One region of the Ensifer sp. GW823-FHT05D09 genome, then DNA from elsewhere that is predicted to be linked to it. Evidence: riboswitches for the same ligand, from Rfam matches in the RefSeq annotation. Region 1 holds a riboswitch; each other region holds the start of a gene.
What was found. A riboswitch is a leader RNA that binds a small molecule or an ion and turns the genes downstream of it on or off. The one in region 1 is predicted to bind thiamine pyrophosphate.

Region 1 (10,252 bases):
GCTCAGGCTCCGGAAAGGTCATAGGGGCGAGCGAGAACAATCGCCCGGCCGGTGTCGAGGGAAATGCGAAGGGGACCCTCCGCAACATTGGAAACGGTGCGGGACGACCCGAACGGCAAGGTGAAATCGGTCAGCGGATAGCGCGCATTGACGATCGTCAGGCCGAAGAGATCGGTCAGTCCGAGGATCGAAAACAGACTGCCCTTCGGCAGATCGATCTCGATCTCGCCTGAAAGCAGCGGATAGGCCTCTTCCTCGCCCGACGTCATGAACACCGGCAAGCCGCGTTCGGCCAGCGAAGCGGCCTGAAGCAGGTGCAGGAAGGCATGATCGCTGCGGGATCCTCCGAGCGCACCGGCAAAGATCAGGGCTCCCGCACCGCGCGTAAGCGCAGCCTCGACGGCGATTTCACCATCGGTTGCAGCCTTGGCGGCGGGATAGGGTTCGCGCGGGACGCCGGCAAACTCGGCAAGCAGCGTCTCCTCGGTCGAATCGAAATCGCCAACCCAGACATCGGGGATCACCGACAGGGTGCGCGCATGCCGCATGCCGCCATCGGCCGCAACGAAGCGGCTGCCGGCAAGCTGGCGCGCAAGGCGATCGGTAAGGGTCAGTGCACCGCCGAGCAGAATGGTGAAGGTGGATCGGGCCATGGCAAAGCCCATAGCGCAAAGGCACTGCCAAGGAAAAGCAAGAAAACCGAACGAGGGGGCGATCCGGCGATTTTGCGTTGATGTCATCAGGCTTGGCAGCATCGGCGGGCGTCGGGCTGCTGGATACCGCGTTCAAACTCCGCTTGCCATCAAACCGTCACGGCGGTAAATCTCTACCCGCTCTAACGGGGTGCCTTCCGACCACATGCTGGCCGAAGGCTGAGAGGCGTTTAACGCCAACCCGCGGAACCTGATCCGGCTCATACCGGCGGAGGGATTAGACGCGATCGGATCGATACGCCCTTTTCCCATGCAACATTATTTTTAGGGAGAGGTGCCTGCCATGTCCAAATCATCGCAACTGAAGTTCCTTAGCCGGCTAGCGCTTGCCGCTGCCGCCAGCCTTGTCTTTACGACCGGCGTGTCTGCCGCAGACAAGACTCTGACCGTCTACACCTATGAGAGCTTCATCACCGAATGGGGCCCGGGCGCCAAGGTCGCCGAAGCCTTCGAGAAGACCTGCGAATGCAAGGTCACCTATGTCGGCGTCGCCGATGGCGTCGAGCTTCTGACCCGCCTGAAACTCGAGGGTGCTGCCTCCAAGGCTGACATCGTGCTTGGCCTCGACACCAACCTCGTCGCCGAAGCCAAGGCCACCGGCTTCTTCGCGCCGCACGGCATCGAGGCCAAGGACGTCAAGGTGCCCGGCGACTTCACCGACGACACCTTCCTTCCCTATGATTACGGCCATTTCGCCGTCGTCTACGACACCCAGACCCTGAAGACCCCGCCGAAGAGCCTGAAGGACCTGGTCGAAGGCGACCCGTCGCAGAAGATCGTCATCGAGGATCCGCGCACATCGACGCCGGGTCTCGGCCTGCTCCTGTGGGTCAAGGCCGTCTATGGCGACGAAGCCGGTGCCGCCTGGGCCAAGCTCAAGGATCGGGTTCTGACCGTGACGCCAGGCTGGTCGGAAGCCTATGGTCTCTTCACCAAGGGCGAAGCACCGATGGTGCTCTCCTACACCACGTCTCCCGCCTACCACATGGTGGCTGAGAACACCGACCGCTACCAGGCGGCCGAATTCTCGGAAGGCCACTACATCCAGATCGAAGTCGCCGGCATGACCAAGAGCGCCAAGGAGCCGGAGCTTGCCAAGCAGTTTCTCGGCTTCATGACCGGTCCGGAGTTCCAGTCGATCATCCCGACCACCAACTGGATGATGCCTGTCGCCGCCACCAAGGAGCCGCTGCCTGAAGCCTTCGGCAAGCTGGTCAATCCGGCCAAGACCTTCCTGCTGCCGTCGGAAGACGTGGCGGCAAACCGCAAGGCCTGGATCGACGAATGGCTCGCAGCCATGAGCAAGAACTGAGGCGAGCTTGTTTGCGCCTGCCGAAAACAGGATCACGATCACCGCCGGGACTTTAAGTCTCGGCGGCATCCTTCTGTTCGTCTGTCTGGCGGTCGCAGCGCTTCTGTTCCAGGCCGGCGGCTTCGGCAATGGCGTGCTGTTCGATGCCTATATCTGGCGGGTCACGCGCTTCACATTGCTGCAGGCGAGCCTTTCGACGCTGCTCTCGGTTCTGCTCGCCATTCCGATCGCCCGCGCACTGGCGCGTCGGGCGCGTTTTCCCGGCCGCGTCTGGGTGCTGCGGCTCATGGCCCTGCCGCTCGGCCTTCCTGTTCTGGTCGGCGCCCTGGGCTTAATCGAGATCTGGGGCCGGCAGGGTGTGCTCAATACGGCTCTGGCCGGGCTCGGGCTTCAACAGCCTGTCAGCATCTACGGCCTCTTCGGCATCCTGCTTGCTCACGTCTTCTTCAACATGCCGCTGGTCGCACGCCTCTTCCTTGCCGGGCTGGAGCGCATCCCCTCGGAATACTGGAGAACCGCCGCCAATCTTGGCATGCCGCCCGCCGCACTCTTCCGCTTTGTCGAGTGGCCGATCCTGCGCGGATTGCTGCCAGGTGCCGCCGGCCTCGTTTTCATGCTTTGCGCCACCAGCTTCACGCTGGTGCTGACGCTCGGTGGCGGGCCGGCCGCCAGCACCATCGAGGTGGCAATCTATCAGGCGCTACGCTTCGACTTCGATCCTCAGAGGGCGATTGCACTCTCTGCCCTGCAGATTGTCATGACCGGCGCGCTGCTCCTGGTCCTCGCCCGTGTCGCGACGGAGCCGGCGCAAAGCGTCACCGGCGGTCGAGCCTCAATGCGGTACGATGCAGACACCGGCCTCTCCCGCCTGTCCGATACCGGCTGGATCCTGTTCGCGCTTGTCTTCATCGGTGCGCCACTGACCGCCGTTGTCGGTTCCGGCCTGCGCGCCGACCTGGCGAAGCTGGCGGGCGATCCGACCGTGCATCGCGCCCTCATCACCAGCATCGCCATTGCTGTCGGCTCGGCGTTGCTTTGTGTCGGTATCGCCGCCGCGATGATCCGGGCCGCTGGTACCGTCACGGCGGGTCGCCACGCACCCACCTTGGCAAGGTTTTTTGCAGGCGCAGTCACGGCCAGCACCTCCCTGGTTCTGCTCGTGCCGCCGGTCGTGCTTGGAGCGGGCTGGTTCCTGTTTCTGCGCCCCTTCGGCGATGTCGCCCGTTTTGCCCCCGCCATCGTTGTTGCCATCAATGGCTTGATGGCGTTGCCCTTCGTCCATCGGATCCTGGCCCCGGCGATGGCAACCCATGCGGCGCGCACCGACAGGCTGACAGCAAGCCTCGGCATCCGCGGCCTCCATCGCCTGCGATGGATCGATCTGCCGCCGCTGAAGAAACCATTGCTGATGGCCTTTTCCTTCGCCATGGCGCTATCCCTCGGCGACCTTGGCGCCGTGGCGCTATTCGGCTCGCAGGACATGATCACGCTGCCATGGCTGCTCTATAGCCGGATGGGCAGCTATCGCACAGCGGATGCAGCCGGGCTGGCGCTATTCCTCGGCTTGCTCTGCCTGGTCTTCACCATGCTCGGCACGGCCGGCGACAGGCGCGTGCCGGAAGGACGTAACGCATGAACCCGGAAAGCGCGGTCGAGCTCGTCGGCGTCGATATCCTCTACGACACAACGGCGCTTCACTTCGACTGCACCGTTGCGCCAGGCGGCATCGTCGCGGTCGCCGGCGCGTCCGGGTCCGGAAAGTCGACGCTCTTTCACGTCATCGCCGGCTTCGAGGATCCGGATCGGGGCGAGGTTCGCATTCTCGGCAAGACTATGTCGGAACAGGCACCGTCGGAAAGGCCGGTATCCGTCATCTTCCAGGACAACAACCTGTTTGCACATCTCGACATCGCCACCAATGTCGGTTTCGGCATCAGCCCCTCGCTTCGCCTTTCCGCGGGTGATCGGGCGCGGATAGATGATGCCCTTGGCCGCGTCGGGCTCGACGGTTTCGGCAAGCGGCTGCCGCCGACACTGTCCGGCGGCGAACGTCAGCGTGTGGCGCTCGCCCGCGCCCTGGTGCGACATCGCCCGCTGTTGCTGCTGGACGAGCCTTTTGCCGCTCTCGATCCCGGCATGAGGGCCGGCATGCGGGCGCTGCTGCGGGACCTGCATCGCCAGGAGAACAATACGATCCTGATGATCACGCACCATCCCGATGACGTGAGGGCGCTGGCCGATAGCGTGCTTTTTCTGGACCAGGGGCGTATCATCGCCCATGATCCGGTCGAACGCTTCCTCGAGCGTCGCGACATGGCGGCGATCAACCGCTTTCTCGGCAACGAGTAATGCGGCTTAGAATCGTGCCGTACGAGGCACTTCGCCACAATTTGACCGTCGCGCCATGCGACGCGCGGATTATCCGGCGCACGAGGCACGAATATTCGCGTATCCGTTGCCGTGATACCACGGGGCAACTATTTCTGTCGGGGTAAACTAGGCAGGTGGCGCTGAAATGGATACAGCAAGACCTGGGCTGGAATACGCGTGCCGGAGCGGACCTATCCGGCTGAAAAAGTAAGACTTTCAACGCCACAGAGTTCCCAGGGTGGAGTGGCGTTGGACGGGAAACGGGCTGAGGCATGGAAAGTCATACAGTCAGAAACGACCGGTTCCCGCCCAAGCGCGGAGGCCTCCGGACACGTGCTGTGGTTGCATTGCTCGCGACAACGCTGCTTTCCGCCTGCCAGTCAGTGATCGAGCAGACTTACGAGCCGACCGTATCGCCGTCCTCCAATCCGCAGATCGTCGACGAAGTCCAGAAGAACGACCCCCGTGCCCAGCTCGGCGCGCGCGAACACCCGCGCATCGTCGCCAGCTACGGCGGAGAGTACAAGGATGCAAAGACGGAGCGGCTGGTCGCCCGCATCGCCGGCGCGCTGACGGCCGTTTCGGAAAATCCGCAGCAGTCCTACCGCATCACTATTCTCAATTCTCCGGCGATCAACGCCTTTGCGCTGCCCGGTGGCTATCTCTACGTCACTCGCGGCCTGCTAGCGCTCGCCAATGACGCGTCCGAAGTTGCAGCCGTGCTGTCGCATGAAATGGCACACGTCACCGCCAATCACGGCATCGAGCGCCAGCAACGCGAGGAGGCGGAAGTCATCGCCAGCCGCGTCGTCTCCGAAGTGCTCTCCTCGGATCTCGCCGGCAAGCAGGCGCTGGCACGGGGCAAATTGCGGCTGGCCGCCTTCTCCCGCAACCAGGAGCTCCAGGCCGACGTCATCGGCGTGCGCATGCTCGGAGAGGCGGGCTACGACCCCTATGCGGCGGCGCGCTTCCTCGATTCGATGGCCGCCTACAGCCGCTTCTCCGCCGTTGATCCGGAAGCCGACCAGAGCCTCGACTTCCTCTCGAGCCACCCGAATGCGCCGCAGCGCGTCGATCTCGCGCGCCGACACGCGCGCGCCTTTGGCGCCGAGGGCACCAGCGGTGACCGCGGGCGCGATTATTACCTCGCCGGCATTGACGGACTGCTTTATGGCGACAGCCCGCAGGAGGGCTATGTCCGCGGCCAGACTTTCATGCACGGGCAGCTCGGCATCCGCTTCGATGTGCCGGCCGGCTTCCAGATCGACAACAAGGCGGAGGCTGTCCTGGCAACAGGCCCCGGCGACGTGGCGGTCCGGTTCGACGGCATTGCCGACACGGCCCGCAAGAGCCTGACGGACTATATCGCCAGCGGTTGGGTAACGGGCCTGCAACCCGAAACCATCCGCCCGATCAGCGTCAATGGCCTTGAGGCCGCAACGGCGCGCGCGTCCGCCGATCGCTGGGACTTCGACGTGACCGTGGTACGCATCGACAACCGCATCTACCGCTTCCTGACCGCCGTTCCGAAGGGATCACGTGCGCTGGAGCCGACAGCCAACCAACTGCGCACCTCGTTCCGCAAGATGACCCCGGCTGAAGCCCAGTCGCTGAAGCCGCTGCGTATCCGCGTCGCCGTGGTCAAGCCCGGAGAAACGATCGCCACCCTGGCCGCCCGGATGATGGGCACCGACCGCAAGCTCGATCTGTTCCGGCTGATCAACGCCATGCAGGTCACCTCGACGATCAAGCCGGGCGATCGGGTCAAGATCATTTCCGAATAGACGCAGACGGCGCCGCACCCATCTCAGGTTCGACGTCGTCCCATGTCATTGCCGTGAAGATGCATTTGAGCTGCGCACACTGCCGTTTCGCGTTCGCGTCCAGCCGCAACCACGAGCCTTGCCTCGCATGCGCCATCCGTCGCTGACGGAGGGCCGCCTGGAAACTTCCGGAAATGCCTCAATGCACGACCGATGTCAGCGCCGGTGCTTTGGTTGCCAGTGCCGCCCGCAGCTTCTCGAGTGCCCGCGTCTCGATCTGGCGGACCCGCTCCTTGGAGATGCCGAGATCGAGACCGAGCTCTTCCAGCGTGGCCCCCTCTTCCGACAGGCGCCGCGCGCGAATAATCCTCATCTCGCGCTCGGTCAGCGCACCCATGGCGTCATGAAGCCAGATGCGGGCACGCTCGCCGTCGATCATCTCGCTCACCTGTTCGTCAGGCAGGGGCGCATCGCTTGCAAGAAAGTCGAGGCGCTCTCCGCCATCGGAATCCGGGCCGCCGACAGGCGCCTGCAGCGACGTGTCGCTGCCGGACAGGCGGGCATCCATGGTCTGCACGTCGGCGATACTGACGCCGAGTGCCACGGCGATTTCCTCATGCATCGCCTGCGATGTCAGCTGACGATCCCCTTGCGCCAGCCGCGCGCGCAGCCTGCGAAGATTGAAGAACAGTGCCTTTTGCGCCGAACTGGTGCCGCCGCGAACGATTGACCAGTTGCGCAGCACGTAGTCCTGCATCGAGGCGCGAATCCACCAGGTGGCGTAGGTGGAGAAGCGGACTTCGCGGCTGGGTTCGAAGCGCGCTGCGGCTTCGAGCAGGCCTATATGCCCCTCCTGGACGAGGTCGCCCATCGGCAGGCCGAAATTGCGGAATTTTGCCGCCATGGAGATGACCAGCCGCATATGCGACATGGCGATCTTGTTGCGGGCGTCCTGATCATGATCGTTGCGCCAAGCCTTTGCCAGGGCGTGCTCTTCTTCACGCTCGAGATAAGGTGCCTCCATCGCAATCTTGATCATGCGCCTGTCTGCTGTGAGAGTCCTCATCGATCGCTCCATGGCGGGCGCCTGGACGCCGCTTTCGGGTGAAGTCCAAGGGCCGGACGGGGGCAAACCCTACCGGCGCCGGCGGCGGCGTATGCGGCGACACCGAAACTTGAAGAAACGGTGAGGCGCCCTACTTCCAAACTACGAAGCTGAATTCTGACAAAAGATCACAGGACCCAGATCGCCCCGGCAGGAAGGCGGCGCATCCCTGCCGGCCTTGGTAAATGCGCGGCGGCGGAAAAAGTTCCCTCGCCCGGCCGAGAAAGCTGCGAGCGATAACGCTGAGAACGAAAAAGCCCGGCGCGATGGCCGGGCTTTTTCTTGTCGTGGTGGGAAGGACTGGCGCTCTTTAAGCTGCCTCGTCCTGTGCGTCGTCTTCTTCGATCGCCTTGCCTCGCTTCGGACCCTTGTTAAGATTGGCTTCGACGAGGCGAACCGCCTCGGTCTCCGACATCTTGTTCACGGCCGCGATTTCGCGCGCCATGCGGTCGAGCGCAGCTTCATAGAGCTGGCGTTCGGAATAGGACTGTTCCGGCTGGTTTTCTGCGCGGTAGAGGTCGCGCACAACCTCTGCGATCGAGATCAGATCGCCGGAGTTGATCTTGGCATCGTATTCCTGTGCGCGGCGCGACCACATGGTCCGCTTCACGCGAGCCTTGCCCTGCACAACCTTCAACGCGCGATCGACGAAATCGGTCTCCGAGAGCTTGCGCATGCCGATGCTGACGGCCTTTGCGACCGGCACCTTCAGGCGCATCTTGTCCTTTTCGAAATCGATGACAAAAAGCTCAAGCTTCATGCCGGCAACTTCCTGCTCCTCGATAGCAACAATCTGTCCGACGCCATGGGCCGGATAGACAATCGATTCACCGGTCTTGAAGCCGTGGCGTGTCGAAGATTTTTTCTGCTGGGTCGTCATTCGTTTCAAAAACTCCCTGTTTCGCACCCGGCCATTGTTGGCCGGGGCCGGGTCAGTGAGGCCCGGGATAGACGGGGATACCGCCGGGTGGGTCCATCCTGGTCCGTCCAAGAACGCAAACAATCCCATCAAACGCGGTCACAAAAGAGAAACGCAACGGTGCGTATCTAGAAAAGCCGCGGTGTGGAGAACGTTTGCTTTCGTGAGGTTTTCGGGCGCGCAAAAACACCCTGTGTGGATCAGTAGAAGGACCCTATCACAAAAAACTGCGGAAATCAATAATTTGCTGCAGGGCAGCCATCAAGCCGCCATTCTCGCATCTGCGAGGGCGGAGTGTGATTTTCCCCAGATTTGACGCCGGGGCCGTCTTGGTTCCGTCACGCCCGATCAGCGGGCCGGAACCGGACGCCTCAGTCGCCCTGGCCGGGTTCGGCAGAGAAGTACTTCTCGTACTTGCCCTCGACCCCGTCCATTTCCTTGGCTTCCGGCATCGCATCGCGCTTGATGGTGACGTTCGGCCACTTGGTGGCAAAATCAGCGTTCACTTTCAACCACATATCAAGGCCCGGCTCGGTATCCGGCTTGATGGCCTCGGCGGGACATTCCGGCTCGCAGACGCCACAATCGATGCATTCGTCGGGGTGAATGACGAGAAAATTCTCGCCTTCGTAGAAGCAGTCCACGGGGCAGACTTCAACGCAATCCATGTACTTGCAGCGAATGCAATTGTCGGTCACGACATACGTCATGAGGTACTCCAGCCAATGCTCACGTTTGATGGCAGACCGCAATCAATGGTGATGCTCGTGTCCGCGCATGCTAGGAATGTCCGGCGCGCATAGCTGCCGAAGCAGGACCGATGCACCCAACGTGGGTTGTCAGGTAAAGGCTTTATGGACCCTTTGCAAGAATATTCAATGCGCGAAACGCCGCGCTGAAGGCAGAGTTTTCTAATCGTCGAGCGGATTGAAACCAGGCTTCAGCCGGTCGATTTCACGCCGCTCTTTCTTGGTGGGGCGCCCGGCCCCAGGCTCGCGCGTCGCCAGGTCGAAAGCCGACAGCTTTTCCCGCGGCTCGTTCGGCGTCAGGTCCTCGTAGAGCAACCGCGCCTCCTCGTAAGGACCGCGGCGCTCGCCGGGCAGAAGCACGCGCACGATCACGTCGCGGCGCTCGAGAGACAGGGTCAGCATATCGCCCGCCTTCACCTGGGCGGAGGATTGCTTGACCCGTTCGTCATTGACGGTGACATGCCCCGCCTCGATCGCCTTCTGGGCGAGCGAGCGGGACTTCACGAGGCGCGTGAAGAACAGCCATTTGTCGAGACGCTGGCGTGATGCCGGGTTGGACGCTGACTGTTTCTCCATGGCGATCCTACTTCTTCATCTGCTCCTTGAGAGCAGCAAGCTTGGCAAAGGGCGAATCCGGATCGATAGGCTTCTCCTTGCGCGGCGGCCGGGCTTCGAACTTGGCAGCGTTGGGCTTGCCGCCGCGATCGTGACGATCGTGGCGATCCTGCCGCTGGCCACCCTCGGGCTTGCCGTCGTGGCGCTTGCCGCGAGCGGGTGCACCGCCCTTGCGGCCGCCGCCTTCGCGTCCTTCACGTCCTTCGCCTTGACCTTGGCCCTGGCGCGGACCGCCACCACGGCGCTGATCGCCCTGAGGACGGCCACCCTGACGCTGGTTGTCCTGGCGGGTGCCTGGACGCCAGAGGAGTACCGGCTTGGCTTCGACAGCCTCGGCCCCGTCTTCCGCGGGCGCCTGAACAGCGACCGCTTCGCCTTCGACGGCCGCAGGCTCGGCAGAGGCTGATGCCTCTGCTTCGGCCGCCGGCTCGGCGTCTGCGCTTGCATCCGCATCGTCGTGATCGGCAGCCACTTCGGCAGCAGGCTCTGCCTGAGCGGCGACAGCGCCGCCCTGGCTTGCCAGGAACGCGGCTGCGTCTTCGGCCTTCACGCTGTCTGCACGGTAGCCAAGACCCTTGAGGATTTCTTCCATATCGTCAGGCGTTGCGCCGAGAATGGAGAGCATCGAGGTGGTCGCGGTAAAGCGGCGTCCGTCATAGGCCCCTTCCGGACGCGGCTGCGCACCCGGCTTCCACTGCAGCAGTGG
Region 2 (10,252 bases), on a different contig from region 1:
AACGCTCGACTGGCGGTCATTCATGCCCTCATGCTGCGGGACATGAGGACGCGGTTTGGCCGATCGTATCTCGGCTACCTCATAGCCATAGCGTGGCCGCTGACGCACTTGGTAGCTATCGTTGTGTTGACGACATATGCCAATCGGATCATGCCCCTGGGCGGTGACCCCGCCGTCTTCATCTCAACCGGGGTGATGCCCTACGTTCTATGCCTCTATCCGTCGCGAATGATGGGCTACGCGATCGAGTTGAATAAGCCGCTGTTCTTGTTTCCAGCCGTGAAGCCGCTCGACTTGATCGTTTCTCGCGGGATCATAGAGTTTCTGACAGCATTCGTGGTCGTTTTCCTGTTTTTTTGCGGCGCTGCGGTTGCCGGTGTCGATCTGATGCCAATCGATATAGAAACTGGTGCAACAGCGATCCTGGCGACCGTATTCTTTGCCATATCCGTTGGCGTTCTGAATACGATCATCTCGGCGCTGTTCAAGTTCTGGCACATCATATTCATTATTGTGATGCTGATCCTATACATGACGGCCGGTGTGTTTCTGTTGCCGACCGCCATGCCGCAGCGTGTCCAGGATGTGATCTGGTACAATCCATTGTTTCAATGCGTGGAGTGGTTACGGTCGGCGTACTATGAAGGCTACGGTGATGCGATGCTCTCCAAGGGCTATCTGTTGTCTTTCGCTGTAACTTGCCTGTTTCTTGGCCTGCTCGGTGAGCGGTTCATCAGAGGCAAGTTGCTCTCGTCACTTTAGAGAATTGCTGCAATTGGGATCATAGGGCTTCGAATGTCCCGTTCACGACTATCTCGTCTTTCGAGCCAATAGGGAAGGCGCCAGCATAATCGAGAATTTGGAGGTTAGTACTGTTCGCCGCGGCAAGACCTTGGAGCATTTTTCGGGACACGAATGAGCTTCCGGCGAACACCTGTGCGGCCTTGGCGGCTGCGGGTAGGCTAACGGATATTTGTTCCGAACAACTAGCCAGGTCATCGATACGTATTTGAAGCCGAACGTGAATTGTCTTGCCAAAGCCCTTAAAGGCGCCGATCGTATCAGCCTTTCCAATCATTCCAGCGCCACAGGTGATCAAGGGTGTGTACGAGGCCCACGCTGGATCGGACGGAAGCCCAAGGGCGCCTGCTTCCGAGATTTCAAGGAGAGTGGCGCTATCATCGGCATTACGGATCTGAAGGACGCCGCCATTATTTCGGATTGTTTTGGGAGCCGATGATCCGATAACCACGTCGCCAGGTTGCTGACCTCTTTCTAGAGCAGCCGTCCCGCGCACTCGGAAATAGGCGTTACCGGTTGTCCTGTCAGCAGTCGCCAGAAACGCATTCTTCCAGCCGGTCGAGGCGTCAGACTGGAGATATGCGCCAGCGGTAAAAGCGGCGAAATTGGTGCCATAAAAGCTCTCAACATAGGAGCCATAACCGCCTCCTCCGGACATATCGGTTGTCGGCGCCATGTAGGGCCCGTAGGAGTGGACAGCATTGAGCACCGATCCGGAGGGATCAACGAAGGCGGCCCGAAACTCATAGCCTAGAGCTCCTCCAGTATCTTCCGATGTTCCGGTCTTTACCTTGCTGGTGGATGCCAGAACGGTAGCGGCATCGCCCTTTCGTCCTTGCTCGTTGACCAGAAACTGCGTCAAAACTTCGCCTTCAATGTTGGATGTGAGGTAATGTTCCTTTCTTACCGAGAACAAAGTGGTCACATCGGCATTTGCCGGGCCGAATACATGGCTTCCTGGTGCGGTCATGGTTTTGGCGAACCCGACGTATGCACCACCTCCGCGAGGACCTGAAATGGTATCGCGGTGTTCACGAGCCCGGAAGCTCCCGAAGGAGATAGCGTTCCTGCCGTCTGGACCGATCAAGGCACCTTTAGCTCGCGGTGGGGGAACCTCCTGCCCCATGGCCGAGTTGAACACGAGGGCGAAGACCACGGTTACTGCAATTTTCTTCATTGGTTCTCTCCACGGCTGTTCGGACGGTGAGTCCAGCCACCATTCTCGAAGCAAGTCCATATTGCCGGGTGAGGCTAGCGCCCGGTGACCCGATCTCAACACCAAGGCTGAACAAAATTGCTCGGGAAGCTTTTGCCGCCTTGAATTCGGGACTAAGGCCCCTTCACAAGGCAAGAATATTGGAAGCGGGGTATAGGCTTCGCGTCTGTGAATGCGAACGCTTAGTACGGTCCTCTTCGCCTATTCGTAAGGAAAGGGGTCTTTTGCTTCTTATCGCGCCCTTGTCACGACCTGCACTGCCATTGCGGCCTGTCGACCCGCCAAGGGCACAGCGCTTCCGGACCACGACACCTTCAGCCGGCGCCAACTGCGGCCATTGCAATCACAGCGCATCGAAGGCTCCATCATTGAAAGAACCGCGGTCCGGAGAACTGGATTGCGGCTCTGAGTCGCCGGCGGGGGCAAGGGGCTGCGGCAGCTATCGAGAGTATGCCGCTTACCCGTTAAGTGAACACTGCGAGCTGCGTATACTTCTTCGCCACCAAAGATCTTCTGCCGGTCAGCGAGCCATTCGCGGGCTTACGCCCGCCGTAATCGGCCTTAGTCGCGCTCGAGACCCTCGCTGAGTGCGTTGTATTTCTTGAGCATTTGGGGTCTGGTGTCATCTGCTGGTGCAACTCGTCGTGGCTCGACACCATAATATCGCAAGCGTCGATCAAATCATCGATGGTCTGGAGGTTCGCGTCGGAAATCTGTTTCCGATGCGCCGGCAACCGCATCATCAAGTGATCGCGACCGACATTTTGGAAATCCACAGCCTACGATTCAGCCCGACGGTTGAAAGGATTGGCCCACGAAAACAAAAGTAGCGACATGAACATGAGCCGACGCATTGACGTGGCGAGCCTTGCGCTCGTCAAACAATGGGCGGCCTGAAGACGATGGCATATCGGAATGTCAGTCGAATCTGGACTGTCGCCCGTGGCCACACCAGCACCGCTGGTGTTCCGGTCGTGCTACCGAGCATGGCAATCACCGAAGTGGAGGCCGAACAGATCCTGCCGGTCCTCTCGCCAAGTCTGGAGGAGCGGGACTCGCGCATGGTCAAGGTGCCGCCGACCGGCAATCAGTTCGCCGTGCTCGCGTCCTACTAATTCAACACCGGCAAGCTGGACAAGTCGATGCTCCTGAAACGGCTGAACACTGGCGACTATGAAGCGGTACCGGCCGGCCTGATGAGATGGGTCGATGCCGGCGGCAAGCGCTTCAAGGGACTTGTCAACCGATGCTCGGCCGAAGCAGCCCTTTGGGCCAAGGGTGAGTTTGTATCGATCAACGTTGTGCCGGCCGCACCGAAGCCGCCTATGGATACCGGATGAATTCTCCGCAGAAGTGCCGTTCTGGGCTCTTCCCCATCGCGCTCGAAGGGAATGCCAAAAGATGTTGTTTCGTTCCCCGACCGATAATATGACATCCTCGTCGCAGTTCGGTGGAGAATATGGAATGGCAACCCTTGTACTTGGTCCTTCAAACGTTGGTAAATCAACCTTCATGGATGCCCATACCAAAGAGGGAGAGCCACAAGCATTCGGATCCCAAATTGCCACACACATCGATGTGCCCGAGCGGGGATATCTGCACTACAATTTGCTGCACCGGTGCTTAGCGCTTAGGGACGCCGGGATTGAGTTCCGCGAGTGGGACCTCCTCTCGGAGCCGTTGCTTGAAACGATAGTTTCGTCAGGCAGAATCGAAAAGGCTGTTGTGATTGTGGCGCCGATCGAGGAACTTATCGAACGCGCCTCTAGCCGCAAGCATTTTGAGAAAGCGCTCGCGCAATCAACGGGTTACAATTCCGCCCTGTGGGTTGAGATTCTACAAGCCGTAGATTTTTTCGCCCTTTACGAGAAAACTTTTGAGATGCTTGAGGCAAAGGGCATCGACTTCGAGGTGCTTTATTCCTCAAATGAATTCACTCAAAAAGGCTCGCCGGTATTTCTACCGTCTGATCGCACTCTTGCCCACCACAACCTTCGCGGCGTCTTCATTTCCGCGCCAAGCCGGGCGGCCATCCAAGCTGTTATTGATTTGCCCGGACGCGACTATCAAAGGGTGATGCTGCCCAGAAACATGTCGACTGACACGACGAATTTCGATCACGTATCCGAAGGACGTGCGCGAACCTTCAATACATTCCGTGATCGCTCGTTTGTCGGTCGAAGCGTACTAGACATTGGGTGCGCCTTGGGGGATTTTCTGCTGCGTTACGAACGACATGGCGCAACAAAATTATGTGGCGTGGAGCTGAAGCCCAGTCGTTGGGAGGCGGCTGCCGCAATCGCGTCCCTGATGCACAGCAAGGCACTCATACACTGTGGCAACTTCCTGGAAATTCAACTCCACGAACAGTTCGATGACGTTCTCATCCTCAACGTCCTGCATCATGTGCCGGACTTTAAGCGCTTTCTTGCAAAGGCAGTCGAATTCACGCGAGAGCGCTTGATTATCGAGTACCCAACGCTCGACGATAACAAGTTTCAAGCACTCTCCACGGTCGAAGGTGATTTCGAGCATCTTCCAATAATCGGTGTAAGCAACGCAACGGCCGACCAGACGTTCGTCTATACGCAGGCTGCCCTCGTGCGCTTGATCGCTGATCTGGGCCACTTCTCGGTATCGAGCCATCCGTCCCCGATCAAGGAAAGAAGAATCTTGGTCTTTGAACGGTTGCCAGGCTGAGTGGCGCGCGTCCCAATCGACCATGCCGGGCCTTTGGCCGCCCAAGGTCGAATGCGCAGCCATTGGGACCCGACTGGTGCGATCGCATCCGGGCACGGGCGATTGGGGTTCTATTGTTGTTCGATAAATCCCTAGAGCGGCGGAGGTCCAATTGAAATCTCACCCTGCGGCAACTTCCGCATTCAGGCAACAACGTGGCGCGAAAGTCGCCGATGGTTTCCACGGGGCGTTGACTTTCCTGACAGCCCGGCTCGTAGAGATCCTCTAAGCTTGGCGAAGGCCGCTTCGAAGGGATGGGGATCGGACTGTAAGGTGGCAGTAAGGGCAGACAGGCGCCTTAGCCCGGATCATCGGCTCGAGAAGAGAAATTGTCGATAATGACGGCGTCGCTATCTCGCAGTGTGGGGCAAGCAGCGTTTCGACAAAAGTCTCGAAGTGGGCCGATTCATCTTCCAGTCGGCAACGAAATGCTGTCAATCAGTCGCTACGCATATCGGCGGTAGAGGTCTGCATTTCCCAATGATTGAGTAGCACTTTGCTGTTCAGGCGATCGCCCTTGCTGCTTCGGCATCTCACTCTGGTGCCCTTGACCGTCAGTCAGGCGCTGAGTTCCTGCATAGTGATGTCGGCTTCTCATCGATCTCGCGCAGCAGAAGGGTATGATGCAGGTCGAGCTTGAAATGCTGCGGTCCGCCTTCGCGCTTCGGATCAGGTCTACCGGACCACTACCAGATTTTCATCAGCACGACGTAGGAACCCTATACGCTCCAATGACCGGCGGCGGCGTGACAGGAATAGCCGGCATCAAGTAACGGAAGACGCGCTCCTGAAGACCACGCGAATGGGCGTCGGCATCGCAAGCGGTGGCGGGCCGAAAGAGAGTTAAGGAAACCACCACTGCAGAATTCCTACTGATTGAAACTAAAAATCCGCCGCACTAATTTGTCTGGCAAACCTATCCCGTCATGTAAGGTCGACTCTAGGTTTAACTATCCCGGAGGCAGATCCAACAATTCTTAAGACCGGATCTTCCACCGAACACTAAGGATCTGACGGGTTCAGAGACAACACATCAGGCGGAGGTGCTTCCTGAAGCTGGACTCTACCGCATAAAAACCAGCACATCGCACGAAGGGATGGACTCCCGGCGTCTACTCCATTTCGTCGGTCTCATGTTGTTGACAGCCGTCTAAATCTCTCTCATACACTGGGCATATTCCGAGGGGAGCACTTCACAGTGCTGAGATGGCGGTGAGCCGGACCCTTGAACCTGATCCGGGTCATGCCGGCGTAGGAACGGGAAAAGAGCCGCTTTCGGCACACTAATCGCGTCTTCGCTTTCACCTGGGTCTCCGTGATGTTTGTCTGGAGATCGTTCGATGCTGTCTTTTGCCAAGTTGCCGCCGAACGGCGGGGGTGCATTTCGTCCGGGTTGGCGCGTCGGCTGACCGGCGATGCGACTGGTGTTACCATTTGCTCGCAGCCTCGTTGTGCTGGTCATTCTCTGGCAGGTGGCGGTGGTTGTGTTCGCGCCGCCGCGCTACCTGCTGCCGACGCCGCGTGAGGTGCTGGCCGTGTTTGCGCGACAGCCTGCATTTCTGCTTGAGCAGAGCCTGGTGACAATCGCGGAGATGCTGGCCGGTCTCGCGGTCGGGACGGCCTTCGGCGTTGCCACGGCAATCGGCATTGCAGCTTTTCCGAGGCTCGGAAAGCTCGTCTGGCCGCTCGTGCTAGTGCTGCAAGCCTTTCCCGTCTTCGTCATCGCGCCATTGCTGGTTCTGTGGTTCGGATTCGGCATGGTGTCGAAGATCGTGATGGCGACGATCGTCACCTTCTTTCCTGTCGTTTCCGCCTTCTCTGATGGCCTGCGCCGCACCGATACGCAGATTCTCGATGCCGTCGCGCTGACCAAGGCAAGTCACTGGCAGGCGCTCAGGCTTGTGCGGGTGCCGTTGGCCCTGCCGGGGCTGGCGTCTGGTCTGCGCGTTGCGGCGCCCCTGGCGCCGCTCGGTGCCGTCGTCGGCGAATGGGTTGGCGCCGCGGCCGGCCTTGGCTTCGTGATCGTCCAGGCCAATGCGCGCATGCAGACCGATGTCGTCTTCGCAGCCATGGCCATCCTTGCTGTCCTCGCTGTCGGCCTCAGGCTTCTCGTCGATGAGGCAACCCGTCCACTCGCGCACTGGGAGCGAGAAACCTGAATTCCGGAAATCAATTGGGAGTGTTCATCTAGTCATGATCCGCAAAATTCTGCTCTCTGCCAGCCTAGCTGTCGGTGTCGTCTTTTCAGCCGGCTCGGCGGCTGCCGCCGAAAAGCTGACCGTGATGCTCGAGTGGTTCGTCAATCCGGACCACGCGCCGATCGTTGTCGCAAAACAGCTCGGCCTGTTCGAAAAGGCAGGGCTCGACGTCGAGTTGGTCCCGCCGGCCGATCCTTCCAGCGTGCCGCGGCTCGTGGCGGCGGGGCAGGCAGATATCGGCGTGCATTATCAGCCGAACCTCTATCTCGATCATGCCGCCGGTTTGCCGCTCGTTCGCATCGGCACCCTGGTCGAAACACCGCTCAACACCGTCACCGTCCTCGATGACGGGCCGATCCGCAGTTTGGCTGACCTTAAAGGCAAGAAGATTGGCTTCTCGGTTTCCGGATTCGAGGATGCGATGCTCGGTCGGATGCTCGCCTCTGCGGGCCTAAAGAAGGAAGACGTCGAACTAATCAACGTCAACTTTGCGCTCTCTCCGTCGCTGATCGCCGGCAAGGTCGATGCAACGATCGGCGGCTTCAGGAATTTCGAGCTGACGCAGATGCGTCTCGAGGGCCATGAGGGCCGATCCTTTTTTCCCGAGGAACATGGCGTACCAGTCTATGACGAGCTCGTCTTCGTCACCGACAAGGCAAAGATTGCGGACAAGCGTCTGCGGCCTTTCCTCGCGGCGGTGGAACAGGGGGCAATCTTCCTCACCAATCATCCATACGAAGCCTGGAAGCTGTTCATCAAGGCCTATCCAAATCTCGATGACGAGCTCAATCGCAGTGCATTCACGGACACGCTGCCGCGCTTCGCCAAAAGGCCGGCCGCGCTCGATCGCGTTCGCTATGAGCGGTTTGGCGCTTTTCTCGCCGAAAGCGGGCTAATCGGCAAGGCGCCCGATATTGGCGATATCGCGGTGGAAATCCGATGACGGGCGATACAGGTTTCATTGAAAATGCTGCTGCATCGCTGGCTCTTGTCCGGCGGCGACGGCCGCGTTTGCATTGCCTGATGAATACAGTGGTGCAGAAGTTCGTGGCCGATGGGCTCGCGGCGCTTGGCGCGATCCCTTCCATGACTTCATCAACAGAAGAGGTCGAGGCCTTCGCCAGACGCGCGGATGCACTCGTCGTCAATCTGGGGACGCTGAGCGAGGAGCGCCGCACCGCGATCCGCCTGGCGACCGCCGTTGCGCACGACGCCCGCAAGCCGTGGATCGTCGATCCCGTGCATTGCGACTATTCGCCATCACGGCTCGCCTTTGCCAGGGAGCTCCTGGCATCCGGGCCTTCCGTTGTTCGCGGTAACGCAAGCGAGATGGATATCATCGGTGAGGCCAACGGCGTCTTGAAAATCAAGACAGGACCCGTCGACGAACTCACGCTGGGTCGACTTGCGACCCGGGTTGAGAACGGCCACCCACTCATGGCGCAAGTCACGGGCACCGGGTGCCTCTCGGGTGCCTTGATCGCGGCCTTCATGGCCGTCGAGCCGGATCGCCTGAAGGCGGCCACGGGTGCGCTTTTGACCAGCGGCGTCGCTGCTGAGATCGCCGCACGGAGATCGAGTGGCCCCGGGACCTTCGAGGTCGCATTCCGCGATGCGCTCGCATCGCTCCGCCCTGAGGATATTATCGCCAACGCCAGGATCTCCCATGCCCAAGGTTGATTACCGCCTGAATGCCATCGTCGACGCGCGCCTTGCCGACACGGCGAACTTGGCTGATCTGGCGCGCATTGCTGCGCGCAATGGCGCTACGCTGATCCAGTATCGTGACAAGACGAACGCCACCCGTGCGATGATCGAACAGGCGCGGGCAATCGGCGCAGCGCTTGCCGGCACCGGCGTGCCTTTCGTCGTCAATGATCGTGTCGATGTGGCGTTGGCGGCGGGCGCGGATGGTGTGCACCTCGGCCGGGACGATATGGATGCGGTGGCGGCTCGCTCGATCCTGGGTGAGGCCGCGATCATCGGCCTGACGGTCAAGAACGATGCGGATGCGCAGGTCGCGATTGCCTCGCCGATCGGCTATGCCTGCATCGGCGGCGTCTACGCGACGCTGTCGAAGCACAACCCCGACCGGCCGGTCGGGGTTGAAGGTTTCGCCAGACTTCGCGCGATGCTTCTCGCCGCCAAGCCGCAGCTCCCAGTCGGGGCTATCGCCGGCATCGATGCGCAGCGCGCAAGCGAGGTCGTTGGCGCAGGAGCTGACGGCGTTGCGGTCATTTCCGCAATTTTCTCCGAGGCGGACCCGGCAGCAGCCACACGCGAATTGCGTGCCTGCGTTGATCGGGCATTGAAGGAGGCCGCACGATGACCGCCATCGCTGTTACCATTGCAGGCTCGGATTCCGGCGGCGGGGCAGGTATCCAGGCCGACCTGAAGGCCTTCTCCGCCCTGGGTGTCTATGGCGCAAGCGTCATCACAGCGATCACGGCGCAGAACACCCGCGGCGTGACCGCCGTCGAGGATATCTCGCCGGTGATGGTTCAGGGGCAGATCGATGCAGTGTTTTCGGATCTCGCTGTCGGCGCCGTGAAGATCGGCATGGTGTCCCGAGAGGAAACGATTGCAATCATCGCCGACGGGCTTCGCCGTTACGGCAAGATGGCGGTGCTCGACCCCGTTATGGTCGCCACATCCGGCGATGCTTTGCTTCGTCCGGACGCCATTGCCACGCTGAGAGAAGAGCTTCTGCCACTGGCGCTGGTTGCCACTCCCAATCTACCGGAGGCGGCCTTGCTCACCGGCCGTGCGATCGCGACGGATGAGGCAGAGATGGCCCGTCAGGCGGACCTCCTTCTGAAAGCCGGTGCGCATTCTGTTTTGATGAAGGGCGGCCATGGGCACGGGGCCGAGGCAACCGACATCTTCTACGACGGCGGAGAGCCCATCCGATTGACGGCGCCGCGCATCGAAACCACGAATGATCATGGCACCGGATGCACGCTGTCTGCAGCGATCGCCGCGGGTCTCGCGCGCGGCCTCACACTGGTCGATGCAGTTGCTGCCGCGAAGGACTATCTGCACCGCGCCATCGTCGCCGCCGGCAATCTGAAGGTCGGGCAGGGCCGGGGACCGGTCCATCACTTCCATCGCTGGTGGCAGCCTGATGCTCGCTAGCGTGGCGCAATCGTTGTCGCGGTGGTTGGAGCGCACGCTGGAGCTTGCAGGCGCACTGGTGCTTGCTGCTCTGCTCGCGACAGTGACGCTTTCGGTTGCTCTTCGATATCTGGCGGCAAGTGGCTTCACCGGCATCGAAGAAGCGGCGAGTTGGCTGTTGGTC
Region 3 (10,252 bases), on a different contig from region 1:
CCCTGGTTGCGGCCTGCGCGACGGTGGTCAATCTGCAGACCATCGTCTCGCGAAGGCTCTCTCCGGCCGATATCGCCGTCGTTTCGGTGACGGAAGTGATCACGGACGGCACCCGCAACGCGCTTCCGGGCCTTGCCCGCATCCTCGGCGACGCCCGCAGCTTTCGGCCCGAGGTCAGTGCCAAGATCGAGCAGCAGATGCGCACGATCGCCAGGGGTACCGCGGATGCCTACGGCTGCGAGGTCGAGGTGAACTATACCCGCGAGTTCGTGCCGCTCCTCAACGATCCCGCGCTCGTCGACCATGCGTTCGCGGCCGCCGATGTGGTTTTCGAGGCGGAGAATGTCGGCGTGGCTGCCGAACCGATGACCGGCTCGGAGGATTTTGCGCGGTTTCTTGCCCATGTTCCGGGCTGCTTCGTCTTTATCGGCAATGGCAAGGAGTCCGCGCCGTTGCACAATCCCACCTATGACTTCAACGACGATGCCCTGATCTTCGGCGCCCGGTTCCACGCCGAAATCACCCGGCAGCGACTGGCCTTTCCGGATGTCGGCCAATGACTGTCGTCGTCCCCAAAATCAGCACCTTCAAAGGCGACATCGACATGCCTCACCCTTCCATCAATGCCGAGCGTCTGCTGGCACACATCCAGGACCTCGGCACAATCGGGCGCGACGATCGGGGCCAATTGACCCGGCTTGCGGCGTCCGACAGCGAGAAGCAGGGGCGGGATCGTCTTGTCGGTTGGCTGGAGGTCGCAGGTCTCGAGGTCGTCATCGATCGGATCGGCAACGTCTTCGGCATCTGGCAAAGTGAGGACAACGCCGGGCAATCGCCGTTGATGCTGGGCTCGCATATCGACACCGTTATCAATGCCGGCGTCTATGACGGCTGCTACGGCGTACTGGCTGGGCTCGAAGTGATCGAGACTTTGAAGGAGCAGGGTTTTGAACCCGCGCGGCCGATCGCCGTCGCCGCTTTTACCAACGAAGAGGGCGTGCGCTACGCGCCCGATATGCTGGGCTCGCTCGTCCATGTCGGCGGCCTCGACATCGAGGAAGCGCTTGCGACGGTGGGAACCGATGGCACGTTGCTCGGATCGGAATTGGCGCGCATCGGCTATGCCGGCGCTGTCGAGCCTGGCTTCCTGAAGCCTCATGCCTATGTCGAACTGCATATCGAGCAGGGGCCGGTGCTGGAGCGCGAGGCAATCGCCATCGGCGCCGTCGAAAACCTGCAAGGGATTTCCTGGCAACGCGTGACGATCGAGGGTGTTGCCAATCATGCCGGCACCACGCCGATGGCGATGCGATGCGATGCGGGCCTTGCCGCCGCCCGTGTCGGGCTGTTCCTGCGCGATCATATCGCGCGATCGAACGCGCCGAGTGTCGCGACGATCGGCACCATGCGCTTCGAGCCGGACGCGATCAACGTCATCCCCTCGCGCGCGGTTTTTACCGTGGACCTGCGTGACCCGGACGAGGAGCGTCTGCAGGCGCTTGAAGCGGCACTTGCAGCGGAATTGCGGGTGATCATTGCGGAGGAGGGCGTGACGGCAACGGTTGAACGCTTGGCGCGCTTCGAGCCGGTGGCCTTCGATCGCGCCATAGTGCAGATGATCGAGGCGTCGGCGGGCGCCCGCGGGTTGAAGAGCCGGTGGATGACCTCCGGTGCCGGCCACGATGCCCAGATGATTGCCCGCATCGCGCCGGCGGCGATGATCTTCGTTCCAAGTCGCGACGGCATCAGCCACAATCCGCGCGAGCACACGGACCCGGCCGACCTCGTCGCCGGGGCCAATGTTTTGCTTGATGTGGCCATGCGGATCGCCGGCCGACCCTAGAGACGGTGAGCCACCGACAGTCGGGCATCCCCTCCCGTCATCCTCGGGCTGACCCCAGGATCCAACCACATCCACCCTTTGAGAAGGATGTTTGCGCGTTGACGGCGTCGAGGCTCGCGAATGGATGCTCGGGTCGAGCCCGAGCATGACCGAGGAGAGGGGAGCGGCAGCATTCAAAGTTCGCAAGCTCACGGGTGCTGGTGCGCCTTGCGTTCAGAAAGACGCACCACAATCGACCTTCGCCGACCCTTCCGCCGTCGTCGCTATCCTTCGGCCACAACTGCCTCCACCGGCATATAGAGGTCGCCGCCCTCACGATACTTCGCCGCCATCGCCTGAAACCCTTCTTTCTGCGCCTCCGCGCGGATGTCGTGCGAGATCCGCATCGAGCAGAATTTCGGGCCGCACATCGAGCAGAAATGCGCGACCTTGTGCGCCTCTTTCGGCAAGGTCTCATCGTGGAAGGCGCGTGCCGTCTCCGGATCGAGCGACAGGTTGAACTGGTCTTCCCAGCGGAATTCGAAACGAGCTCGCGACAGGGCGTCGTCGCGGGTGCGGGCGGCCGGATGTCCCTTGGCGAGGTCGGCGGCGTGGGCGGCGATCTTGTAGGTGATCACCCCGGTCTTCACGTCGTTGCGGTCGGGAAGCCCCAGATGCTCCTTCGGCGTCACGTAGCAGAGCATGGCGGTGCCGAACCAGCCGATCATCGCCGCCCCGATGCCGGACGTGATGTGGTCGTAACCGGGCGCGATATCGGTCGTGAGCGGCCCAAGCGTATAGAACGGCGCCTCGCCGCAGACCGCGAGCTGCTTGTCCATGTTCTCCTTGATCTTGTGCATCGGCACGTGGCCGGGGCCTTCGATCATCACCTGGCAATCCCTGGCCCAGGCGATCTTCGTCAGTTCGCCCAGCGTTTCCAGTTCGGCAAATTGCGCCGCGTCGTTGGCGTCCGCAATCGAGCCGGGACGCAGGCCGTCGCCGAGCGAGAACGACACGTCATAGGCGCGGCAGATGTCGCAGATCTCTTCGAAGTGCTCGTAGAGAAAACTCTCCTTGTGGTGATGCAGGCACCACTTGGCCATGATCGAGCCGCCGCGCGAGACGATGCCCGTGACCCGACCGACCGTGAGCGGGATATAGTGAAGCCGGACGCCGGCATGGATGGTGAAGTAGTCGACGCCTTGTTCCGCCTGTTCGATCAGCGTGTCGCGATAGACCTCCCAAGTCAGATCCTCGGCGATGCCGTTGACCTTTTCGAGCGCTTGGTAGAGCGGCACGGTCCCGATCGGCACCGGCGAATTGCGGATGATCCATTCGCGGATGTTATGGATGTTGCGCCCGGTCGAAAGGTCCATGACCGTATCGGCGCCCCAACGCGTCGCCCAGACCATTTTCTCGACCTCTTCGGCCATCGAGGAGGTGACGGCGGAGTTGCCGATATTGGCGTTGATCTTCACGAGGAAATTCCGGCCGATGATCATCGGCTCGGATTCCGGGTGGTTGATGTTGGCCGGCAGCACGGCGCGGCCGCTGGCGATCTCCTGGCGGACGAATTCCGGCGTGACGTGATCGGGGATCTGGGCGCCGAAACTTTCCCCGTCGCGCGATGTAGTGCGCGTGGCGTCGCGACCGAGGTTTTCGCGGATGGCGACAAACTCCATTTCCGGCGTGATGATGCCGGCGCGCGCATAGGCAAGCTGCGTCACGGCGCGCCTTCCGGTTGCCCGCAGCGGTGCATGACGGAAGGGGAAGGTCGGTGTCAGCCGGTCGCCGGTGGCAAAACCGTTATCCTCGGGCCGGACGCAACGACCGTCATAGGCCTCGACATCGCCGCGCGCGATGATCCAGTTGCGCCGCGGTCTGGGCAGCCCGTCCTCAATGCGGATGTTGGCGTCTTCGAAGGTGTATGGCCCTGAGGCATCATAGACCGTGACTGGCGGCTCGCCCGAGGTCGGGTGCAGGGCAATCTCGCGCATCGGCACCCGGATGTCAGGATGGATCGTGCCGGATTTATAGACCTTCTTCGAAGCGGGAAGCGGGCCTTTGGTGACGGAGAGGTCTGCGGGTTTGGTGGCAATATTCATGATGAGGCTCCAAGTTTGCGGTTGGAGACCCAGTTCTGAAGCCGGAAGGAAAAGACAGGTTCGCCCTAATTCCCGCTGAAAGAACGGAATCGTGGCGTCGATGTCTGCACCGTCCCTACGCCAGTATGAACTGGATCAGGTTCAACGGGTCACTGCGCCTCGGTCGGCAACGCCGATCCGACCAGCAGACTCTCAGCCCCTTGACGGGACCCCCCTGGTGAATATCGAGAGATAGCCATCGATCCGGATGCGCCGTCAAGCGCTAATCCGAAGGTTGTACCCTTCGACTGTTGATCGCTTGCTAGCGTCCGGGCTTCTCGGATGCCGGTCGCTCGGCATAGTCGGCGCGGTTGATGCCGTGCCGCTGAAGCTTGTCGTAGAAGGTCTTGCGCGGAATGCCGAGCACCTCGATCGTCGCCTTGACGTCGCCGCGCTGCGCCCTCAGCGCCTCCTTCAAAATCTCCGCTTCGTAGCGCTCAAGCCGCTCGGGAAGGGCAGCAGCGGATGCTGTCGGGCTGGCGGTCGCTTGTCCGAGGGGACCCTCGACGCCAAGGGCGACGCGTTCGGCGAAATGCGAGAGCTCGCGCACATTGCCAGGCCAGGAATGCGACAAGAGGTGGTGGCGCACGGCAGGCGAGACGTCGGGCACGTCACGCTTGAAGCGCTGCGCCGCCCGCGTCAGGAAATGCGAGAACAGCAGCGGGATGTCGTCGCGGCGCTCGCGCAGCGGCGGGATCGACAGGGTTACGACGTTCAGCCGGAAATAGAGATCCTCGCGAAAGTCGCCGCGCTGGGCCGGATCGCCGAGATCGATCTTGGCCGCGGCGATGACGCGGATATCGACGGGACGCACCACGTTGGTGCCAAGCGGGGTGATTTCGCGGGCTTCCAGCACGCGCAGCATCTTGACCTGCGTTGCCGGCGGCATCGCCTCGATCTCGTCGAGGAAAAGCGTGCCGCCGCTCGCATGCTCGATGCGGCCGATGCGCTTCTTCAGCGCACCGGTAAAGGCGCCCTGTTCGTGGCCGAAGAGCTCGCTTTCGATCACCGTTTCCGGCAGCGCGCCGCAATTCAGCGCCACGAAATTCCCATCCCGGCGCCGGCTCCAGTTGTGCAGCAGCGTCGCCACCACTTCCTTGCCGCTGCCGGTCTCGCCGGCGACGAGCACGTCGACGTCGGTGTCGGCGATATGTCGCAAGGTCTGGCGCAGCCGTTCCATGACCGGCGTCTGGCCGATCAGCGGCAGGCTTTCGCCGGCCGTTTCGGCCGCGCGCTTCAGCGCGCGGTTCTCCATCACCAGTCGGCGTTTTTCGAGCGCGCGGCGCGCGCTTTGGACAAGACGGTCGGCAGCAAAGGGTTTCGGAATGAAGTCATAGACGCCGTCCTTAAGGGCCTGCACGGCCATCGGAATATCGCCGTGGCCGGTGACCAGGATGACGGGAAGGTCGGGGTCGAAGCCGGCGACCCGGCGAAACAATGTGAGGCCATCGATCCCCGGCATGCGAATATCGCTGATGACGATACCGCCAAAGTCGGGGTCGAGCACGGCGAGCGCATCCGCCGCACCGGGAAAGTCTGTCACGCTCAGGCCGGCAAGCTCGAGCGTCTGCTTCATCGCCTTGCGCAGGTCGCTGTCGTCGTCGACGAGGCATACGGATTGCTGCATCGCTCAGGCCCTCTTCAGACGGACGGTGAAGACGGTGCCCTCAGGCCCGGTCTTGACGTCGATGTCGCCGCCGTAGTCGACGACGATCTCCTTGGAAATGGCAAGGCCGAGTCCGAGACCCTGATCCTTGGAGGTGTTGAACGGCGTGAACAGGTCTTCAAGGATATCGGGCCTTATGCCCGGACCATTGTCGGCGACAACAAGCAAAACAGTATCGTTGGGACCGTTTTCGCAACGGACATGGATCTCGGCATCTGGCCGATCGCCGAGGGCTTCCAGAGCATTCTGCAACAGGTTGATCAGCACCTGCTCCAGGCGGATACGGTTGCCGAGCACACTGAGCCCGTTGTCGGGCAGGTCGATGACGATCGCGTCCATGCGACCGGCAAAGCGGCTGCGCAGCAGCATCCGCGCGCCTTCGATCACCTCACGCACCGCCGTCGGCTCGGCAACGAAACGGCCCTTGCGCGCAAAGCTTCGCAACTCGTCGGTGATGGTGCCGACACGCTCGGTCAGCGCCGCGATGCTTTCGAGGTTTTCGACCGCGGTTTCCTTCTGTCCGCGGTCGAGGAAGGTGCGGGCATTGTCGGCATAGGCGCGGATGGTCGCGACCGGCTGGTTTATCTCGTGGGCAACGCCGGCCGCCACCTGCCCGAGGATTGCCAATCGGTTGGCCTGGACCAGTTCTTGTTGCACCGCCTGCAGCTTTTCGCCGGTGCGCCGGTGGTCGGCGATTTCGGTTTCGAGGTGATCGCGGGCGAGGCTGAGATCCTGTGTGCGCTCGGCAACGCGACGCTCGAGTTCATCGCGTGCGACCCGCTCGTTGGCCGCGACCAGCGTCAACGACTGACGCCGGCGAAGGAGAAATGCGGCAAGCGCCAGCAGCGGCACGAGGGCAGCCAACGCCAGCAGCCGTGCTTCGCGACTCGCTGCGCTCAGAGCGGCATCCAGCGGCGCCAGTTGCTCCAGCCGCCAGCTGGTCGAGGGCACCATCGTCTCGACCCTCAGGAATTGCTTCTCGCTGCTACCGGGCAGGAGCGCTGTCAGCATGCTTGATCCGTCGCTTGTCGGCTCAATCCGGCGGAACGGCAGGGGCAAAAGGGATGCATCGCCGAACTGCAGGCTCTCGCGGATGGCGGCAAGACGATCCCCGGGGATGTTGCGGGTCGTCATGAACCGCCAGGACGGGAAGCTGGTAATCAGCACGATGCCGCGCCTGTCGGTGACATAGACTGGCTTGCCGGAGGCGAGCCAGTCGGCCTCGACTCCATCGAATTCGAGTTTCGCGACCACAACGCCGATCGGGCCGGCGGGTCCGTCGACCCGTCTGGAGATGTAAAGACCGGGCCTTTTGCTGACATTGCCCATGGCGAAATGCTCGGCCTTGCCGTCGCGCATCGCCATGCGGAAATATTCCCGGAACGCGTAGTCATTGCCGACGAAGCTGGTCGGTTCGCGCCAGTTGCTCGCCGCAATCGCCACGCCGTCGAGACCGATCGCGTAGATCACCGCCGCGTCCGTGTTGGCGGCGAGCGCCTCCAGCTTTTGGTTGAGCCGCTGCAGCGGTTGCTCGCCGTCTTTTTCGAGGGCGGCCTTCACCTCGACATCGTCGGCCAAAACCAGAGGCAGAGCGCGCTGCCGCTCAAGCACGGCGCGCAGCAGCGACGCCTTGAGATTGGCGTCGATGCGGCTCTGGATGTCGACGGTCTCGAGCGCCTTGTTTCGCCCATATTCGCCGGCGACATAAAGTCCGGTCGCCAAAAGAGCCAAAGCCATCGCAGCGTAAATCAGCCAGGCGCGGCGCATGTGCCGGTCAAGATCGGCTGGTTTCGTGGTGGGCGAGGCAGGCGTAGACATGGCGGAATTGTGCATGTTTCCGCTCATATTTCCAGGTATTCTGTGCGGATATCCGCTCAAATATTTGTGTGCCTAAGCCGGTTTCCAATAAAACATATCGATATTTCAATGGGCTGGTCGTTCGCGCTGCGATCTGGCACGCCCATTGCAAATGACATCCTCATGACAGCCCGAGCTGTCGCGCTTCGGAAATAGGGCCCGGGAGGCCCGGCATGACGCCGGACTGGGCCAAGTGGAGGATATCATGATTATCGACCAATCCGCGGAACCGCGCGGCAAGACACCTTTCTATCGCCACCTCTACGTCCAGGTTCTGGCGGCAATCGCCGCGGGCATTCTGCTCGGCCATTTCTATCCCGAGATCGGCACGCAGCTGAAGCCGCTCGGCGATGCCTTCATCCGGCTGGTGAAGATGATCATCGCGCCCGTCATCTTCCTGACGGTTGCCACCGGCATTGCCGGCATGACCGATCTTGCCAAGGTCGGGCGGGTCGCCGGCAAGGCAATGATCTACTTCCTGACCTTCTCGACGCTGGCGCTGATCATCGGCCTTATCGTTGCCAACGTCGTGCAACCGGGCGCCGGCATGCACATCGATCCGGCATCGCTCGACGTCAAGGCGGTCAGCTCGTTTGCCGAAAAGGCGCATGAGCAGTCGATCACCGGCTTCCTGATGAACATCATCCCGACGACGCTCGTCGGCGCCTTCGCCGAAGGCGATATCCTGCAGGTGCTGTTCATTTCCGTCCTGTTCGGCCTGGCGCTTGCCATGGTCGGCAAGAAGGCCGAGCCCGTCGTCGACTTCCTGCATGCCCTGACGCTGCCGATCTTCAAGCTGGTCGCGATCCTGATGAAGGCGGCACCGATCGGCGCCTTCGGCGCCATGGCCTTTACCATCGGCAAGTACGGCGTCGGCTCGATCGCCAATCTCGCCATGCTGATCGGCACCTTCTACGTCACCTCGTTGCTCTTCGTCTTCGTCGTGCTCGGAGCGGTCGCCCGCTACAACGGCTTCTCGATCGTCGCCCTCATCCGCTACATCAAAGAAGAGTTGCTTCTGGTTCTCGGCACTTCTTCGTCGGAAGCAGCCCTTCCGGGCCTGATGAACAAGATGGAGAAGGCCGGCTGCAAGCGTTCCGTCGTCGGGCTGGTGATCCCGACCGGCTATTCCTTCAACCTCGACGGCACTAATATCTACATGACGCTGGCCGCGCTCTTCATCGCCCAGGCGACCGACATTCCGCTGTCGCTCGGCGATCAGGTGCTGCTGCTGCTGGTGGCGATGCTGAGCTCCAAGGGGGCGGCCGGCATCACCGGCGCCGGCTTTATCACGCTTGCGGCCACCCTTTCGGTGGTTCCGGCGGTGCCGGTCGCCGGCATGGCGCTGATCCTCGGCATCGACCGCTTCATGTCGGAATGCCGGGCTCTCACCAACTTCGTCGGCAATGCGGTTGCGACCATCGTCGTGGCGAAATGGGAAGGCGAACTGGACGAGACCCAGCTTGCCGCAACCCTTGGCGGCCGGGCGCTGCCGGAAGGTTCCGTTCAGGGCCTGCAGCCCGCCGAATAAAGCTGCCTCCCAGGGCAAGACCGCATTTCGGTGCGGCAAGGCGTGCTCCACCTTCGGGTGGGGTACGCCTTTTTCGTTTGTGGGATTGCCGCGCAGGGTTGCCGACCTGCTCTGGAGTATCGATCCGGCAACACGGGCGCCTTCACCGGTCTCTACTGCGCCACCGACCAGCTCACCGTCGGCAAGACGACGCCGCTTGCGGAATAACCCACCGGCGTCGAGCGCCACAAGGGCGACAAATGCCTCCATGTCGTTTCGGGCACGCTCAACATCCACGTGCCCGACGCGGAAGGTCAGGACTGGTTCGAACTCAACCCGCTCGACGGCTTCTACATTCCGGCCGGAACCGACCATCAGTACGACAACATGTCGGGCGAGCAGGTTGAGCCCGTCTTCGGCGTGGCGCCGGATTACTGAGCGCCGCTCCAATGCGGTATTGGCGGGGTCGGCCTATCCCTTGCGGTGGGCCGGCGCCGCGTCCGGTGTCCCGGCATTCATCCGGGCGATGAAGTCGCGCAGCATCGGTACGCGTCGCGGCCGGAAGCTCTCGTCCGTCGTCCTGACTTCGGCGATGCGATCGATGCGAAACTTGCGGAAATCCTGGCGCAGGCAACACCAGCCGAGCAGTACAAGAACCTGTTCGAGATAGACGATGCCAAGCGGCAGCACGCGCCGTTCGCTGTGTTGTCCCCCGGCGTCGACATAGTCGATGACGATGGCTTGCTCCTGCCAGCAGGCTTCGCGTAACAGGCCGACGTCGATATCCGGCACGGCCCTCTGTTCGAAACGATGAACCTGCGAGACCGCATGGATGGTCTGCTGCTGCAACCGGTCGGGCAGAGTGGCAGTTATCTTCGAAAGCACAGCTGCAGCAGCGCGTGCGAGCTCTGGCTCGCCCATGTGGCGGACTTCGCCGAGCCCCAGCACAAGCGCTTCGATTTCAAGGCGCGTGAAGGTCTGGGGCGGAAGGGCGATATCTTCCGTCAGGCGATAACCGAAGCCGCGCTCGCCGTCGATCACGGCACCGGCCGCGCGCAGGCTGTCGATGTCGCGGTAGAGTGAGCGCAGCGATACGCCGGTCTCTTCCGCCAGCCGCGCTGCGGTGACCGGCTGCGGCAGGCTGCGAAGCGCCTGGAGAAGACGAAAGAGACGATCGCTGCGTGCCATGACCCTACTGACGGAAATTGACAGTTGGGTCGATCTATAAAGAGGGCAGACAGAAACCGCAATCG

Region 2: it holds a riboswitch for thiamine pyrophosphate, as region 1 does, so the genes downstream of both, AC1Q80_RS15040 (ABC transporter permease) here and thiB (thiamine ABC transporter substrate binding subunit) in region 1, are expected to answer to the same signal.
Region 3: it holds a riboswitch for thiamine pyrophosphate, as region 1 does, so the genes downstream of both, thiC (phosphomethylpyrimidine synthase ThiC) here and thiB (thiamine ABC transporter substrate binding subunit) in region 1, are expected to answer to the same signal.

What each region holds. Positions count from the first base shown of each region.
Region 1 is NZ_JBXAIA010000006.1:262,702-272,953, forward strand. Features, by position in the region: gene AC1Q80_RS19035 (thiamine diphosphokinase) at 3-653, opposite strand; TPP riboswitch at 830-947, shown strand; gene thiB (thiamine ABC transporter substrate binding subunit) at 997-2,025, shown strand; gene thiP (thiamine/thiamine pyrophosphate ABC transporter permease ThiP) at 2,057-3,661, shown strand; gene AC1Q80_RS19050 (thiamine ABC transporter ATP-binding protein) at 3,658-4,374, shown strand; gene AC1Q80_RS19055 (M48 family metalloprotease) at 4,668-6,179, shown strand; gene AC1Q80_RS19060 (RNA polymerase factor sigma-32) at 6,358-7,224, opposite strand; gene AC1Q80_RS19065 (CarD family transcriptional regulator) at 7,574-8,143, opposite strand; gene fdxA (ferredoxin FdxA) at 8,554-8,892, opposite strand; gene AC1Q80_RS19075 (RNA-binding S4 domain-containing protein) at 9,094-9,507, opposite strand; gene AC1Q80_RS19080 (helicase-related protein) at 9,515-10,252, opposite strand, start outside.
Region 2 is NZ_JBXAIA010000004.1:187,122-197,373, reverse strand. Features, by position in the region: gene AC1Q80_RS15060 (ABC transporter permease) at 1-762, shown strand, start outside; gene AC1Q80_RS15055 (hypothetical protein) at 782-1,978, opposite strand; partial or broken gene AC1Q80_RS15050 (lysozyme) at 2,902-3,357, shown strand; gene AC1Q80_RS15045 (class I SAM-dependent methyltransferase) at 3,482-4,717, shown strand; TPP riboswitch at 5,929-6,031, shown strand; gene AC1Q80_RS15040 (ABC transporter permease) at 6,172-6,915, shown strand; gene AC1Q80_RS15035 (ABC transporter substrate-binding protein) at 6,953-7,897, shown strand; gene AC1Q80_RS15030 (hydroxyethylthiazole kinase) at 7,894-8,634, shown strand; gene thiE (thiamine phosphate synthase) at 8,621-9,283, shown strand; gene thiD (bifunctional hydroxymethylpyrimidine kinase/phosphomethylpyrimidine kinase) at 9,280-10,089, shown strand; gene AC1Q80_RS15015 (TRAP transporter large permease) at 10,079-10,252, shown strand, end outside.
Region 3 is NZ_JBXAIA010000005.1:381,532-391,783, forward strand. Features, by position in the region: gene AC1Q80_RS17645 (M20 aminoacylase family protein) at 1-560, shown strand, start outside; gene AC1Q80_RS17650 (Zn-dependent hydrolase) at 605-1,843, shown strand; gene thiC (phosphomethylpyrimidine synthase ThiC) at 2,107-3,927, opposite strand; TPP riboswitch at 4,022-4,153, opposite strand; gene AC1Q80_RS17660 (sigma-54-dependent transcriptional regulator) at 4,229-5,593, opposite strand; gene AC1Q80_RS17665 (sensor histidine kinase) at 5,597-7,465, opposite strand; gene AC1Q80_RS17670 (dicarboxylate/amino acid:cation symporter) at 7,695-9,020, shown strand; partial or broken gene AC1Q80_RS17675 (cupin domain-containing protein) at 9,249-9,437, shown strand; gene AC1Q80_RS17680 (helix-turn-helix transcriptional regulator) at 9,471-10,187, opposite strand.